Regions from separate parts of the Rhizobium sp. BR 250 genome, predicted to be linked through region 2. Evidence: riboswitches for the same ligand, from Rfam matches in the RefSeq annotation. Region 2 holds a riboswitch; the other holds the start of a gene.
What was found. A riboswitch is a leader RNA that binds a small molecule or an ion and turns the genes downstream of it on or off. The one in region 2 is predicted to bind cobalamin.
Positions count from the first base shown of each region.

Region 1: linked by a shared signal. The riboswitch ahead of QD336_RS03530 (CbtB domain-containing protein) and the one ahead of metE (5-methyltetrahydropteroyltriglutamate--homocysteine S-methyltransferase) in region 2 are both predicted to bind cobalamin.

Region 1 covers NZ_JARWKW010000002.1:100,732-108,215, forward strand. The annotation lists gene QD336_RS03495 (hypothetical protein) at 1-83, shown strand, start outside; gene QD336_RS03500 (MerR family transcriptional regulator) at 197-610, shown strand; gene pip (prolyl aminopeptidase) at 693-1,640, shown strand; gene QD336_RS03510 (GNAT family N-acetyltransferase) at 1,838-2,326, shown strand; gene QD336_RS03515 (type 1 glutamine amidotransferase family protein) at 2,348-2,914, shown strand; gene QD336_RS03520 (hypothetical protein) at 3,092-3,406, opposite strand; gene QD336_RS03525 (CbtA family protein) at 3,411-4,121, opposite strand; gene QD336_RS03530 (CbtB domain-containing protein) at 4,133-4,315, opposite strand; cobalamin riboswitch at 4,477-4,717, opposite strand; gene QD336_RS03535 (c-type cytochrome) at 4,922-5,842, opposite strand; gene QD336_RS03540 (c-type cytochrome) at 5,925-6,359, opposite strand; gene QD336_RS03545 (LysE family translocator) at 6,479-7,108, opposite strand; gene QD336_RS03550 (helix-turn-helix transcriptional regulator) at 7,241-7,484, shown strand, end outside.
Region 2 covers NZ_JARWKW010000006.1:228,490-235,973, reverse strand. The annotation lists gene QD336_RS12145 (sugar ABC transporter permease) at 1-113, shown strand, start outside; gene QD336_RS12140 (ATP-binding cassette domain-containing protein) at 132-914, shown strand; cobalamin riboswitch at 985-1,197, shown strand; gene metE (5-methyltetrahydropteroyltriglutamate--homocysteine S-methyltransferase) at 1,295-3,643, shown strand; gene QD336_RS12130 (hypothetical protein) at 3,798-4,025, opposite strand; gene QD336_RS12125 (helix-turn-helix domain-containing protein) at 4,120-4,557, opposite strand; gene QD336_RS12120 (hypothetical protein) at 4,685-5,842, opposite strand; gene QD336_RS12115 (TfuA-like protein) at 5,839-6,543, opposite strand; gene QD336_RS12110 (YcaO-like family protein) at 6,543-7,484, opposite strand, start outside.

The DNA of each region.
Region 1 (7,484 bases), on a different contig from region 2:
CACAGCCGGAAGCCGCACCCAGCCTCGAGAATGAGGTTCTCAAGGCGCTGGCACAGGCGCTGGGTGTGGAAGAGACCGCCTGAACCCCATTGAACCGCGGGCGGAAAAGCCATATCTCTAGAGACTAGAGCATCGGACCCCGGAGCGGTGAAACACCCCGTTCTCCCGCCGTTGCGCCACGGATATGGAGAAAGCCATGCTGTCCATCGGTGAACTGTCGAAACGCACCGGCGTCAAGGTGCCGACGATCCGCTATTACGAGCAGATGGGCCTCATCCGTGAGGCGGACCGTTCGGACGGCAACCAGCGCCGTTATGAAAAATCCGACCTCGAAAGGCTGGCCTTCATCCGCCATGCGCGCGATCTCGGGCTCAATATCGAGGCCATCCGCGAGCTGATCGCACTTAGCCAGCATCGCCAGATGCCCTGTGAAGGCGCGGACCGCATCGCCGCCGAACATCTTGCCCATGTGCGCGAAAAAATCGCCAGCCTCAAAAAGCTGGAGCACGAGCTGGAACGCATCGTCTCCCATTGCCATGGCCATTCGATCGAGGATTGTTACGTCATCCGCGCGCTGTCCAACCACGGCATGTGCGAGGGTGAGCACTAGACCCGGCCCGGAACGGGGCTGACATTCAACTGTCATCCGTGCCCTGTATGCGCCTCCCACCCGCTTGAAGAAGGGATGCCGGATGGCCGAGATATTTCCCGAAATCACCCCGTTCGAGACCGTTTTCCTTGAGGTTTCCGAAGGACACCGGCTGCATGTGACGATTGCCGGCAATCCGGCGGGTCGCGATGCGATCCTGCTGCATGGCGGCCCCGGTTCGGGACTGTCGGCGACGGCGCGGCGCTATTTCGATCCGGCCCTTTACCGCATCATCCAGTTCGACCAGCGCGGCTGCGGCAAAAGCACGCCCAACGCCGCCGAGAGCCTCGAACACAACACCACGCATCATCTGATCGCTGACATGGAAGCCATCCATTCCGCGCTCATGGTCGATGACTGGCTGGTTTACGGCAGCTCCTGGGGAGCCACATTGGCGCTGGCCTATGCCCAGCGCCATCCGAAACGGGTGCGCGCCATGGTGCTGGCGGGCGTCACCACCACGCGGCGGAAAGAAATCGACTGGCTCTACAAGGGGCTGGCGATGTTCCTGCCGCAGCAATGGCAACGCTTCATTGCCGCGATACCGGATCATCTGCCGAAGGATGACCCGGTTGCCGCCTATCACCAACTTCTGCACGACCCCGACCCTGCCATCCGCGCGATGGCCGCCTTCGAATGGCATCTGTGGGAGGCGGGTTCCATTACCGCGGAAAGCACCTCAGCCTTCCCGAAAAAATGGCGCGACAGCGGCTATATTCTCGCTCGCGCCCGCCTCTGCGCCCATTATTTTCACCACGCCGCCTGGCTCGAGGATGGCGCGCTTCTCCGCAATGCCGGTAGTCTGGCGGGCATTCCCGGCGTGCTCATTCAGGGCATGCGCGATTTGCAGGGACCGCCCGTCACCGCTTATGAACTTGCAGCCGCATGGCCGGGAAGCGAGCTGATCGCCATCGACGGAGCCGGGCATTCCACGGGCGATGCGGGGATGGAAGACGCCATTGTTTCAGCAATCGCACGCTTTGCCTCCTGAAGCCGCTTGACAGATTGCGGATTCGGGCGCATTGCATTTTCCATGATCAACGAACGCGCACCCATCTCCTGCTCGTACTTTTGGGCCTACCTCTAAGAGGCGGCTCGACAGATCATATTGTCAACAAGCCGCCGTCAGGCGGCTTTGTTGTTTTCAAACGTCCTGACGGCACCGATAAGACCAAAGGACCAAAAAAAATGACCGAAGATAGCTCCCTCACACTGGAAAGACCGCCCGTCGTCATCATTCGCGGCGCGCGCAAGTCGGATTTGCCCGAACTCAACGAGATGATCACGCTGCTTGCCTCCTACCACGGCGATGCGGCGGCCATCACGCCCGCAAAGCTGGAACGCGACCTGTTCGGCCCCCTTCCCTGGGTGCATGGCCTTGTGGCCGAGGCCGATGGCGCGCTGATCGGCTACGCACTGCTTCTGCCGCTCTACAGGGCGCAGGAAGGCCGGCGCGGGCTGGAGCTGCACCATCTCTTCGTGCGTGACGGCCATCGTGGCCATGGCACCGGCCAGCATCTGGTGTCCCGCGCCCGCGATATCGCCAAGCGCCTTGGCTGCGACTATCTTTCCGTCAGCGCCACGACCGGCAATGTCGCGGCGCATCGTTTCTACGAAAACATGGATTTCGCACCGCGGCCGGTCACCGGCATGCGCTACATGCAGTCCATCGCCTGATTAAAACCGACGGAGACCACCATGACACGGATCGCCATTGCGCTGGCACAGGATTTTGCTGACTGGGAGCCGGCGCTGCTTGCTGCTGCAGCGCGCGGCTATCTCGGTGCCGAGATCATTCACGCCACACCTGATGGCAGGCCGGTGACCTCGATGGGCGGGCTGAAGGTGACGCCGGACACCTCCTATGACGCGCTCGATCCCGCTGATATCGATGCGCTCGTCATTCCCGGCGGTCTCAGCTGGGAAAAGGGAACGGCTGCCGATCTTGGCGGGCTGGTCAAGCGGTTTCGCGAGAAGGACCGGCTGGTCGCCGGTATCTGCGCGGCGGCAAGCGCGCTTGCGGGCACGGGTGTGCTGAACAATGTCGCCCATACCGGCAATGCACTGGCATCGCACAAGGCCTATCCGGCGTACAACGGTGAGGCGCTTTATCGCGACCAGCCGAAAGCGGTCAGCGATGGCGGCATCATCACGGCGGCCGGCAGCGCGCCGGTGAGTTTTGCGGTGGAAATTCTGAAAAGCCTCGGCCTCTTTGGTCCGGAAGCCGAGGCGGAACTTCAGGTTTTTGCGGCGGAGCATCGGTGAGGCGCATCCGCCTCAATGCTTTACAACCCTCCACTTCCCCGTCATTCCGGCCTTGAGCCGGAATCCAGCCAGCCCAAGTCCTTGGGCTGAAAAAGACTCTTCTCGCCGCCGCGCAGACGCGCGTCGACTGGATCCCGGCTCAAGGCCGGGATGACGGAGGTGGGAATATCGAGCCAGTCAAGACTGATCAAGCACCCGGCAAACGCGAGGCGCCGACGCATCGCCCTCACCCGCTATCGCCCGGCGAATATCGCGGCTGTTCAGATGCAGGCTGCGGCCGGCGGGTAAATTCGAGCGTTTTATCTTGCTGAGCGCCGCAGCGGTAAAGGCGGCCTCGTGATCATGAAAACAGGCGAGAGCCGCCTCGCGTCCCGGGGTTGCCCCGAGGATTGCCTTGAAGGCAAGCCGGTGCACGGCGCAGGGCGCGTCGTGACCGGGAACGGCAAAACGCAGCGCATCGAGTTCCTCACTCCATTCCGCTGCGTCCTGCATGGGCTTATGCCTGCTGGAAGCGCTTCAGGAAAAACGCGCTCAATGTGCCGAGCAACGCCCAGAAGACGAAGCTGGTGATGGTGGCGGCAACGATGAACTGACGCTCCAGCGGCAGCGGTGCCAGCGCATGTTCACCTTCCGGCGGCAAGGGCGCACCCACCACATGCGGCGCGACGATCAGCACCAGCGCCAGCACAATGGCCCAGGGTTCACGGCGGAAGGCGATGAGCGCAATGCCGCCCGCGGTTGCGGCAACGGTTGCGAGCCACCAGATCTGCCGTGCCTCAAGTGCGGCGGCCGGGCTTCCCGGCAGTTCCGGCGGCAGGCCGATCATCGGGGCCAGCATGACGGCGGCGAAGCCGGCGACGCCCCACAAAAGCCCTTCACGCCAGCCGGTATTGGTGCCGCGCAAGGAGATGAGGCCGGTCAGCACCAGCGCATAACCGATGGCGGTCAGCACATTGGCGGCAACCGTATAGGCGGTGCGCTCGAAACCATCGGCCGGGGCCCAGGCCTCGTCATTATGCTCATGGGCGGGAACGGCAGCGCCGGGCGCCGGCGCATCATGGCTATGCGGCGCTTCACCGGCGCTTTCATAGGTTTCCGCCTGCAGGATGAGCGGCGTGGTGCCGAAAGCCTGCATGGCAGACACGGCGAAACCGCCGAGAATGCCGACGAGAATGGCGGTAAAGACGATATTGCGAAAAGATGACATGCCGTTTCCCCTCAATGGCAGGGGAAGGCATTGGCATGGCGCGTGTCATGCGCGGCATTGTGAACGGCTTCCACATGGGAAAAGCCGACAAAACCGACGACGAACAGGCCAAGCACGATCGCCGTCAGCGATTGCGCGAAGCTGGCTGTTTTTGCAGACGCGGCTGAATTGGCCGTATTCTGGTTGATGGACATGGTGACCCCTCTCCGGCGCGACCCCGCGCCTTTGGACACGGCCGAACGGCACAAGCCGCAAGACCACATGCGATATACTTCACCACGGGGATACGAGACTGACACAGGGAGGCATTGATCCCGCCGCCCTGAAATTCCGCTCTTCCGGACACCCCGCCGGCATGGATATTTCCGTGATGGCAGGTCTCCTGGCTTGCGGGTCAAAACCTGAAACACCTTCCCGGTATCGCCCTCACCCTGCTCGGAAACTCCGGTTCCGGGCGAGATGGCTTGCCAGTGGCATTTCGTTTCAGGCTCTCCGCTCACAGTTGCGGGGGCAGCCACGAATGAGGATTTCTCCCTATCGTGTTCCCTTTTCACCTTCCGGAACGCCCGGAAGGAACCATCACAGGGTTGTTATCCGTCGGGTGCGGGCGGGAGTCAATGGCGGCAACACGTTTGATGTGCTCGCGGGGTTGCCATTGGGCCTATGTGCAGAGTTTTCCCGTCACCCCGGACTTGATCCGGGGTCCAGCGCGATCAAGTCCTTGATCGCAAGACACTCTTTTCACGGCGTAGACGCGCCGTGGCTGGATGCCGGATCAAGTCCGGCATGACGGCTGAGGGTTACCGCGCCGGAATGGCCTTCAGATAGGCGGCAATCGCATCGCGGTCTTCGGCTGTCAGATGCGCCATGTTCTGCTGCACCTTGACCATGGAGCCGCCGACGCTGTCGAATTCCGGGGTGAAGCCGGTTTCCAGATAGCTGGCAATATCGGCTTCGGCCCAGCTTCCGATGCTTTGCGAACCGGGCGTGATATCAGGAATGCGGCCTTCGCCTTCCGGATTGGGGCCGCCGGCCAGCCACTGATCCTTCACGAAACCACCAAGCGCATTGCGCGGCGTGTGGCATTCGCCGCAATGGCCCGGCCCTTCCACCAGATATTGGCCACGCAGCAATTCGGCATTGGCATTGGCAAGTTCGATGCGCGGCGGTGCGGCGGGATCGAAATAGAGGAATTTCCAGCCGCCCAGCGCCATGCGCAGGTTGAAGGGGAACGGCAGCTCGTGATCCGGCGCGTCGTTCTGGCTGGCCGGGAGGACCTTCAGATATCCGAAGAGATCGTTGATGTCCTTCTGCGTCATGCGGGCATAGGAGGCATAGGGAAAGGACGGATAAAGATGTTCGCCGTTCCTGCCCACACCGCGCGTCATGGCGTCACCAAATTCCGCCAGCGTCCAGCCACCGATGCCATGCTGCGGATCGGAGGAAATATTGGGGACATGGAAGGTGCCGAAGGGGCTTTTCAGCGCCTGCCCGCCCGAAAGCGTCAACAGCGCCTCGCCATTGGCGTCGGGTGCGGCATGACAGCTTGCGCAGCCGCCGGCCCAGAACAGCGTTTCGCCATTGGCCAGATCCGGCTCGCCAAGGCTGACCCAATGGCTGGGCGCCTGACGCTGGGGCGCGGTGACCCAGGCGAAAATACCGTAACCCGCAATGGCCGCGACCACGATGCCGCCCGCAAGTTTGGTCCAGATGGAAGACATGCCCCTCCCCATTCTCACCTGACCGGATCAGGCGTCTTTCGAGCTGAAAAAACGCCGCCGGGAAGCGGCGTTTTGAAAAGGATCACTTCTTCAGACGATAGGTCTGGTGGCAGGTGCCGCAATCGGCGCCGAGCGCCTTCATGGCGGTGGCAACGCCGGTCTGGTCGGTGGGCAGATTGGCGAGAACCAGATCCGCATCCGTGCCAAGCTTGGCGGCCTTGGCCTTGAAGTCCGCAAAGTTTTCCCAGATGGCGGGAGCGGCCGCGCTGCCGGTCTCGGTGCCGGCGGGGAACTGATCGGGGAAAGCCTTGGCATTGGTGCTGATGGTGGTCACGGCGGCCTTGACAGCGGCAGCGTCAAAGGGCTTCTCACCCTTGGATATGGCGGCGAGCGCACCCATGGAGCCGCCGATCTGCTTCATCAAGCCTTCACGTTTTTCGACTTCGCCGGCAGCATAGACAGCTCCGGCGCAAAGACAGCCGAACAGCATGGCCGCCGTGATGGTTTTCAGTTTCATGCACACTCTCCTTGATTCCGGCTGGGACACCGGGCGCTAGATGGAACGGCGCGAGGATGCCCTTTCCGGATGGCGAAAAGAAGTCACATTGCGGTGAATTCCATCGTGAAAACAGAAGTCTAGGAGAGGGCCTCCCACAGCGTGAGAAGTGCAGCGGCAATCAGCATGAAACCAGCCGCACGGCCGATGAAGATGGTGACGGCAGGCGAGGACACGAGCCATTGCCGGCTCCTGTCCGCCGTCAACGCCAATGCGCCATAAACGGTGAATTGCGTCACCGCCACCATCGCGCCCATCACCAGCCCCTGCATCCAGATCGGGCCATAGGCGGGTTTGAGGAATTGCGGATAGATCGCCATCATGAACAGATAGGCCTTCGGGTTGGAAAGGCAGGTCAGCACCGCCCGCCAGAATGCTTTTCTGACCGAGGCGCTCGCCTGCGCTTCGTCACCATTCACGACGATTGCGCTGCGCATCAGGCCGATGCCGATCCAGACCATGTAGGCCGCCCCCGCGACCAGCAGCGGCAGGAACAGCGACGGCATCCAGGCGGCGAGCATGCCGACACCCAGGGCGCCATAAAGCGAATGCACCATGCCGCCGGCGCTCATGCCGCTTGCGGCGGAAAGGCCGGTTCTCCTGCCGCCCGTCAGCGCGCTTGCCAGCACGAACAGCATATCCATGCCCGGCAGGATGATGATGCCGAACAGGACGAGAAAGAAAAGCCAGAGATTTTCGGCGTAACTCATGTCAGTATCTCCCAAAACGGTTCACGACACATTCGGGAAAATCCATGTTTCTCAATGTGTTTTTCCGTTTATAGGGAAAGCCAACTGACAGCGTTGTGTCAGTTGTGTCGGGAGAACCACCAGGAAACGGCAATGCGCAAGGCATCGAGACTGTTCGAGATCATCCAGATCCTGCGGCTGGCGCGCCGCCCGGTGACCGCGCAGACGATTGCTGACATGCTGGAAGTGACGGTGCGCTCGGTCTATCGCGACATCGCCGCGCTTCAGACCATGCGCGTGCCCATCGAAGGCGAGCGCGGCGTCGGCTACATCCTGCGTCCCGGCTTCAACCTGCCGCCGCTGATGTTTTCCATCGAAGAAACCGAGGCTATCGTGC
Region 2 (7,484 bases):
AATCCGGCATGGTGCTGGTGGGTATCGATACACCCTTCCAGCGCATCGTCGTCGGTGTGGTCCTGGTCGTCGCCGTCTGGCTCGACACCATCTACCGCGCCCGCGCCAAGTAAGAACCGAGGAGAACTCCTATGACGGACCAAGTCACGCCCCTCGTGGAAATGCGCAATATTTCCATTTCCTTCGGCGGCATCCACGCGGTGGAAAACGCCTCTGTCGATCTTTTCCCCGGTGAGGTGGTTGCCCTTCTCGGCCATAATGGCGCCGGCAAATCGACGCTCATCAAGATACTTTCCGGCGCTTACCGGCGCGATGGCGGCGATATCCTCATCAATGGCGAGGATGCCGATATCCGCAATCCCCGCGATGCCAAGAAATACGGCATCGAGACCATCTACCAGACGCTGGCCGTGGCGGATAATGTCGATGCGGCGGCCAATCTTTATCTTGGCCGCGAGCTGAAGACGAAATGGGGAACGCTGGACGATGTCGCCATGGAAGCCTCGGCGCGTGAGGTCATGGGCCGCCTCAACCCCAATTTCCGGCGGTTCAAGGAGCCGGTGAAAGCGCTTTCGGGCGGCCAGCGGCAATCCGTCGCCATCGCCCGCGCCATTCTGTTCGATGCCCGCATCCTCATCATGGACGAGCCGACGGCAGCGCTCGGGCCGCAGGAAACGGCGCAGGTGGGCGATCTCGTCAAGGAGCTGAAACGGCAGGGCATCGGCATCTTCCTCATCAGCCACGATATTCACGATGTCTTCGATCTGGCCGACCGGGTTTTCGTGATGAAGAATGGCAAGGTGGTTGGCCATGCCCGCACGCAGGATGTGACCAAGGACGAGGTTCTCGGCATGATCATTCTGGGCAAGGTCCCATCGGGCGCGGTGCCGGGACCGGGCGCGGTCACATTCTGAGATCGTTGGTCTCAATCAAATAAAGATATAAAGATTTCTTTATGTCTATTGACATTGTGACACCCCTGTTGAGAATGGCGGGTGTCATGGTTCTCCGGGGTGATTGTTTCAGCCCGGAGCTAAGAGGGAATCCGGTGCGCCGAAGATCGGCAAGACCGGAGCTGCCCCCGCAACTGTAAGCGGCGAGCCTTTGTCCACAACGTCACTGGGGTGAAAGCCCCGGGAAGACGGGCAAAGGCGGCGACCCGCGAGCCAGGAGACCTGCCAGGACAAAATAACGTCCACGGGCGGGGTGTCCCGGTGGTTGCGCAATGGTTCGGCAAGGCCGGGCCTGCACGCGTCCGCTTTACCCATGCCCCCCAACCAAATGGGGTATGACAATGCCAGACAAGACCATTCCAGTCGCATCGCTCGGTTTTCCGAGGATCGGCCGTCATCGTGAATTGAAGTTCGCGCTTGAAGGCTTCTGGTCCGGAAAGATTTCCGAAACGGACCTTCTCGAAACCGCCGGCAGGCTGCGCGCCGAGAACTGGGCGCTTCAGCGGGAAAAGGGGATCAGCCTTATCCCCTCCAATGATTTCTCCCTCTATGATCACGTGCTCGACACGGCCGTGATGGTGGGGGCCATTCCGTCGATCTACGGATGGACGGGCGGAGATGTCTCCCTGTCGACCTATTTCGCCATGGCGCGCGGAAGTCAGAGCGAGGCCCATGCCGGCTGCGACCACGTTCATGAAGGACATGCGCATCATGGCCAGGGCGTTCCGGCGCTGGAAATGACCAAGTGGTTCGACACCAATTATCATTACATGGTGCCGGAGGTTTCCGAGGAGCAGCATTTCGTGCTTACCTCGCAAAAACCGGTCGACCATTTCCTCGAGGCTAAAGCGCTCGGCATTCACACACGACCCGTCATCCTCGGCCCGGTCACGTTTCTGAAGCTTGCCAAGGCGCGAGAGGCGGCCTTCAAGCCGCTCGATCTTCTGGCGAAGCTGCTGCCCGTTTATGAAGAACTGCTGCGTCGTCTCCGCGCCGCCGGGGCGGATTGGGTGCAGATCGACGAGCCGGTGGCCGTGCTGGATCTTTCAGAGGGCGAACGCCATGCGCTTGCCGTCGCTTATCAGGCTCTGTCAAAGGCCGCGCCTGATCTCAAAATCCTCATCGCCACCTATTTCGGCGGTCTTGAGGATAATTTGCAGGCCGTCGCGGCGCTTCCGGTCGCGGGTCTTCATCTCGATCTGGTGCGCGCGCCCGAAGCGTTGGAGGCCGCATTGAAGGTCTTGCCCGCAAACCGCGTCCTGTCGCTCGGCGTCATTGACGGCCGCAATATCTGGCGTGCCGATCTCGCCGCGATCATCGGCAAGCTGGAAACCGCCATTGCCGAACGGGGTGCGGCGGCCTTTCAAATCGCGCCGTCCTGCTCGCTGCTGCATGTTCCGGTCGATCTCGAACTGGAAACCGGCCTCGATGCCGATCTGAAGAGCTGGCTGTCTTTTGCCACCCAGAAGCTCGGCGAGCTTGCCACGCTCGGCCGGGCTTTGGGTGAGGGCAGGGCCACTGTTGCGCCGGAACTGGAAGCGGCCTCGCGGGCGGTCGCCGCACGTGCATCCTCGCCAAAGGTAACGGATACCACCGTTCAAAAACGCATCGCGACGATCGGCGCCGCCGACAGGCAACGGGCGAGCGCCTTTGCCGAGCGGCAGAAGCTGCAATCGCAGGCCATCGCCCTGCCGCTTTTCCCGACGACGACCATCGGCTCTTTCCCGCAGACGCCGGAGGTGAGGAAAGCTCGCTCCGCGCATTCCAAGGGCGCCCTGACCGACGCGCAATATGAAAACTTCCTGCGGAAGGAAACCGAAGCGACGATCCGCTGGCAGGAGGAAATCGGCCTCGACGTTCTCGTCCACGGCGAGTTCGAGCGTAACGACATGGTGCAATATTTCGGCGAGCAGCTTTCCGGCTTCGCCTTCACCCAACATGCATGGGTGCAGAGCTACGGCTCGCGTTACGTGCGCCCACCGATCATCTTCGGCGATGTGTCGCGTCCGAAGCCGATGACGGTTCGCTGGTGGGACTATTCCCAGTCGCTCACCGAAAAGCCCGTTAAAGGCATGCTGACCGGGCCGGTGACGATCCTCAACTGGTCCTTCGTCCGTGACGATATCGCCAGAAGTCTGACCTGCCGGCAGATCGCGCTCGCCATCCGCGATGAGGTCAACGATCTCGAGGCAGCCGGTGCGCAGATGATCCAGATCGATGAGGCGGCGTTACGTGAAGGCCTGCCGCTTCGGCATAGGGACTGGCAGGATTATCTCGGCTGGGCGGTGGATTGCTTCCGCATTTGCTCCAGCGGCGTGGGCGACCGGACGCAGGTGCACACTCACATGTGCTATTCCGAATTCAACCAGATCATCGACGCGATTGCGGCGATGGATGCCGACGTGATCTCCATCGAGACCTCGCGTTCGAAGATGGAACTGCTGGATGCCTTCCGGACCTACAAATATCCGAACCAGATCGGCCCCGGCGTTTACGATATCCATTCGCCGCGCGTGCCGGCAGTCGCGGAAATGGTCGATCTTCTGGCTTTGGCGCGGGAAAGGCTTGACGATCGGCAGCTCTGGATCAACCCGGATTGCGGTCTGAAAACCCGCAAATGGGAAGAGGTCAGGCCGGCGCTGGTCAATATGGTCGCTGCGGCGGCCGAACTTCGCCGCGCAGCGCCCTGATATGACAGAGGCCCGGCAAAACCGGGCCTCTGTCATGGCTTTCGCCGAGAAAAGGGGGAGGGCATAGGGAGAAGAGAAAGGTTCCCGGGTTTTCACGACTGGAGGTCGGAATGGAAACGCTCAATCCTGCCTGTCTATGCCGTTGCAGAAGTGCTCAATGCAGATCGGTCGATGCGAAGGCGCTGGCATTCAGCTCCGCGGGCGGCAGACCCTGCTGATTGATATCCTGGGCCAGCGACAACAACGCCATTTCCAGGAAATAGGTCGACATGCCCAGTTCCAGGGATTTCGAACGCTGGCAAAGATAGGAGACCATCCGCCCGAGTGCCAAAATCTCGTCTGCATTATCCTGTTCAAGTATTGCTGAGGTAGACGCCACCATGATTCCCTCTCGACAGTCGACAGTATGAAAACGCGTTGATCCCGCGTTGTTCATTTTTGACCACATCGAGCGTCACGCGAGCGTCACACCTGCGTCAATCGTCGCTCTTGTCCGTTGCTGCGCCGGCATTTTCCGCCGCTTCGGTTGCTGCGAGCGATGTGACGAGAGCCACGATGCTCCGGCGCACGGCTGCACTCTTGATGCGCGAAAAGGCCTGGTTCAGCGAAAAACCTTCATTCGAGGCCACGAAGGTCTGCATGGCATTGATCGTGCCCAGCGCCGGGTTGGCGGCGCCGCCATCGGGTGTGGCATTGGCGAAAAGGGAGCTGACCTCAACGCCGAGAATCGACGCAATGGCCTGCAGACGCGAAGCGCCGACGCGGTTGGCGCCCTTTTCATATTTCTGGACCTGCTGGAAGGTGATGCCCAATCGCCCGGCCAGCGCACTCTGACTCATGCCGAGCGACTTGCGGCGCATTCTGATTTGTGCGCCGACATGTACGTCGATCGGGCTGGGTAGTTTGGCCTGCATTACAAATTCCTCCTGTGTGAGGTTATTAAATTCGATCATTATCAATTAATATTGTTGAAGGTATGTATTCAACACAATTTCCACGGGTATTATGATGCTTTTTTGACAAAGTAATACAGTTTTCTGTTCATAACTTTGTGTTCCTCTCGCGATTTATCACTTTTATTGCGCATCGCAACGCCCCGTTGCGGCTGGAAAGATGGCTCCAGCCAGCCACGCCGATAGCCTGAAAACCAAGTCCGTCCCAAATTTGCCGATTGACCACGTCGAATGCCTCAAGTGCCTCCCTGTCGCCGAAATGCGGAAGCCAGACGGATGGTCGTTTTTGACCGGGCCGTGTGACATTTTCAAGAAGGACATTGTTGTAAAGCCTGGGCAGGCATTTGTTGGTATCGATGGCGGGCGAGACCGGAATGGGATTTCGCTCGATCGCAAAACCTTGCCGAGCAAGCGAGAGGGCGGAGGCGTCCAGTTTTCGTTTCAAATCGATTGCTGCGCGGGCATCGCATTCGCCATGGGCGACCGGATCGGCAACGAGTAGCAACGGCCGGTCCCCTCGTTTGAGACCGGTGACGGAAACGAACTGGTCAACATGGAAGCCGCATTGGTGCATTTTCCCGCCAGCTATTACCGGTTTGCAAATTCGCGTTGTGGAAAGATCGAAGGCGACCGGGACCTTGCCGAGGTCTTCCGGCCGATATCCGAAACTGTGCACGCGTCTGCCATCGAGAGCCTGCACTTTTCGCCACCGCTGCGAGGGGGCGGCCGCAGCTTTTCTGAAGCCCCTGTCATCCGCCAGGCTGGAATGGCCCACCAGCCGAAAATTCGGCCCGACCAGCTGGTTGCCGCCCGCCAGGGCCACATCCAGATGCGTAACTGTCGCTCCGAGGTGTTCGGCCAAGGTCACGCTGAGGGCGCTTTGCGCGACTGAGACAAATTCTGCCGCGGTGCCCTCCTCCTGATCGCCGGTCCGCACATGGAACATGTCCTGTATCCACGGATGCGGGACACTGTCACCTTCAGCCAAGGGAACCAGCGTGGCCGCGCAGGGAACCTGCATGCTGTCGAGCCAGTCTTGCGCCGTGGCAAAACTGGCGTGATCGATCACAATGGCGGCGGTGACGTCTGATGGCAGGGCCGAGAGCAGGTTTCCGATTGGAATGAGCGGTGAAACAGTGTCATCGGCCCGGCTTTCCGCGAAAAAAGCGGCTGGCAATGCGAGTGCGATCGTGCGGATCGGCCCGCCGCAATCGGGCACCAGCGGCAAGGGACCGGCGACGCTCAAGAGGCTTTTTCCCCGGCTATCCGCCGCGTGGCCAGTTGCTGGAAAAACATGGTGTTCTGCAGCGTCCATGATTGCGGCGGCGTGGATGGTGCTGTCTCGCCTGTCAGCGCTGCCAGAAGTCTGGCCGCATCCTTTCGTTTGACGGACACGGCATGTGCGGCGAGCAGATTGGCCGTCGCAGGGCCGAGACCCGCTTCAGCGGCGATGGCGCGCCATGTTCTGCGGGTAAAATGCAGGGTGCCGGCGGCAAGCGAGAGCGCGTCGAATTCTTCGGGCGTGACCAAGCCACGGCAGGCGGCGAGCGTCGCCTCGGCATCGACCAGTGCGATCGTCAGCGGGCGGTAGCCGAGCTCGCCAGGTGCGTGGCTCACCGCCACATCGGCATCGGAAAACCGGCGCCCGTCGCGATAGGCCTCGAAGATATCGCCGATGCCGATCATGCCGAAGGCGGCGCATTCCGCCGCCCTCAGCGCACCCATGCTGGCGGCACCGAAAACGGTGACGCCGCTCGACAGCGCAAACAGGATTTCCTTATGCCAGACGGCGGCGCAATCGCCATAAAGACCGTCGATCAGCCCGATTGCCGGGACGCCTTGCCGGACCGCATCGAAAATATCGCCGCAGGCGGCCGGTCCGCGAAGATCGAGCCCGGATATAAGTTCGCCGTGGATGGAGGGGCCTGCAAAAACCACCGGTTTCATCAAGTACCCCCAAGGTTCAGCAGATGATCGAGCGTGCGCGGCGAGATGTGTTGCAGGCCGCCGCCCGCCGGGGCGAGGCCGCTTGCCAGAACCCGCACGACATGCAGGCCGGAGACCTCCGTTTCCAGCGGAAAGACATAGACATCCTCGATACCACAAGCGAAGAGGTGCTCCGCAAGCCGGTGCCAGGACGGCAGGGACATATTGCCGGGCGCCGTAAAGTCGAGGCCGAGCGAGGGTGGTTCCGCCGGCCGCAAGCCGGCGGCGGCAGGCCGTGCCGCAAACATATCCCGCCGGTAACGGAGCGGGGAGAGATCGTCCCTTGCACCGCTGATATCGGTCAGCCGCGACTGGATCGCCTCCAGCAGCGCAGCCATTGCGGCGGCATGGGCGCTTGGACGGCAGGCGGCGCCCGCGGCGCTGCGGGTGGCCGGCCCGTCTTGAGCCTGAAGCGACCGGGACAGGCTCGCCATCACCACCGGCACGCCGAGCGCATTCGTCAGGTCGAAAAATGAGGGCGGCAGGCCGATATCCGAAAGGCGCTGAATGAGGCCGTCGAAGGATGGGTCGACGCCCGACGGAAGGAGAAGTGGTTGTGGTGCGAGGGTGCGGGTCGCGAAGGTGTCGACGAGAAAGCAGGCATCGTTTTCGATGAGTTCGAGCAGCGCATGGAAAATCGCATGGTCGTGGTCGAACCCGGCCGCGAGGCCCTGAGAACTCATGCGGAAAGCCTGCCGATCCCACGGGAAATCCGCGCGGAAATCCATGCCGACGAGCTCGTAAGGGGCAAGGACCTCCTGCTGGCGGCGAATGGAAGTTCCCTTCACCCAGGCGCGTTCCTTCAGTTGATCGAGAGCATCGGGATCGATCCGACCGACGGTTTCGAAGGGAATGAGGGGAGCGCCCTTGTTGCGCATCTCGTCGATGGAGCCGAAAGCGAC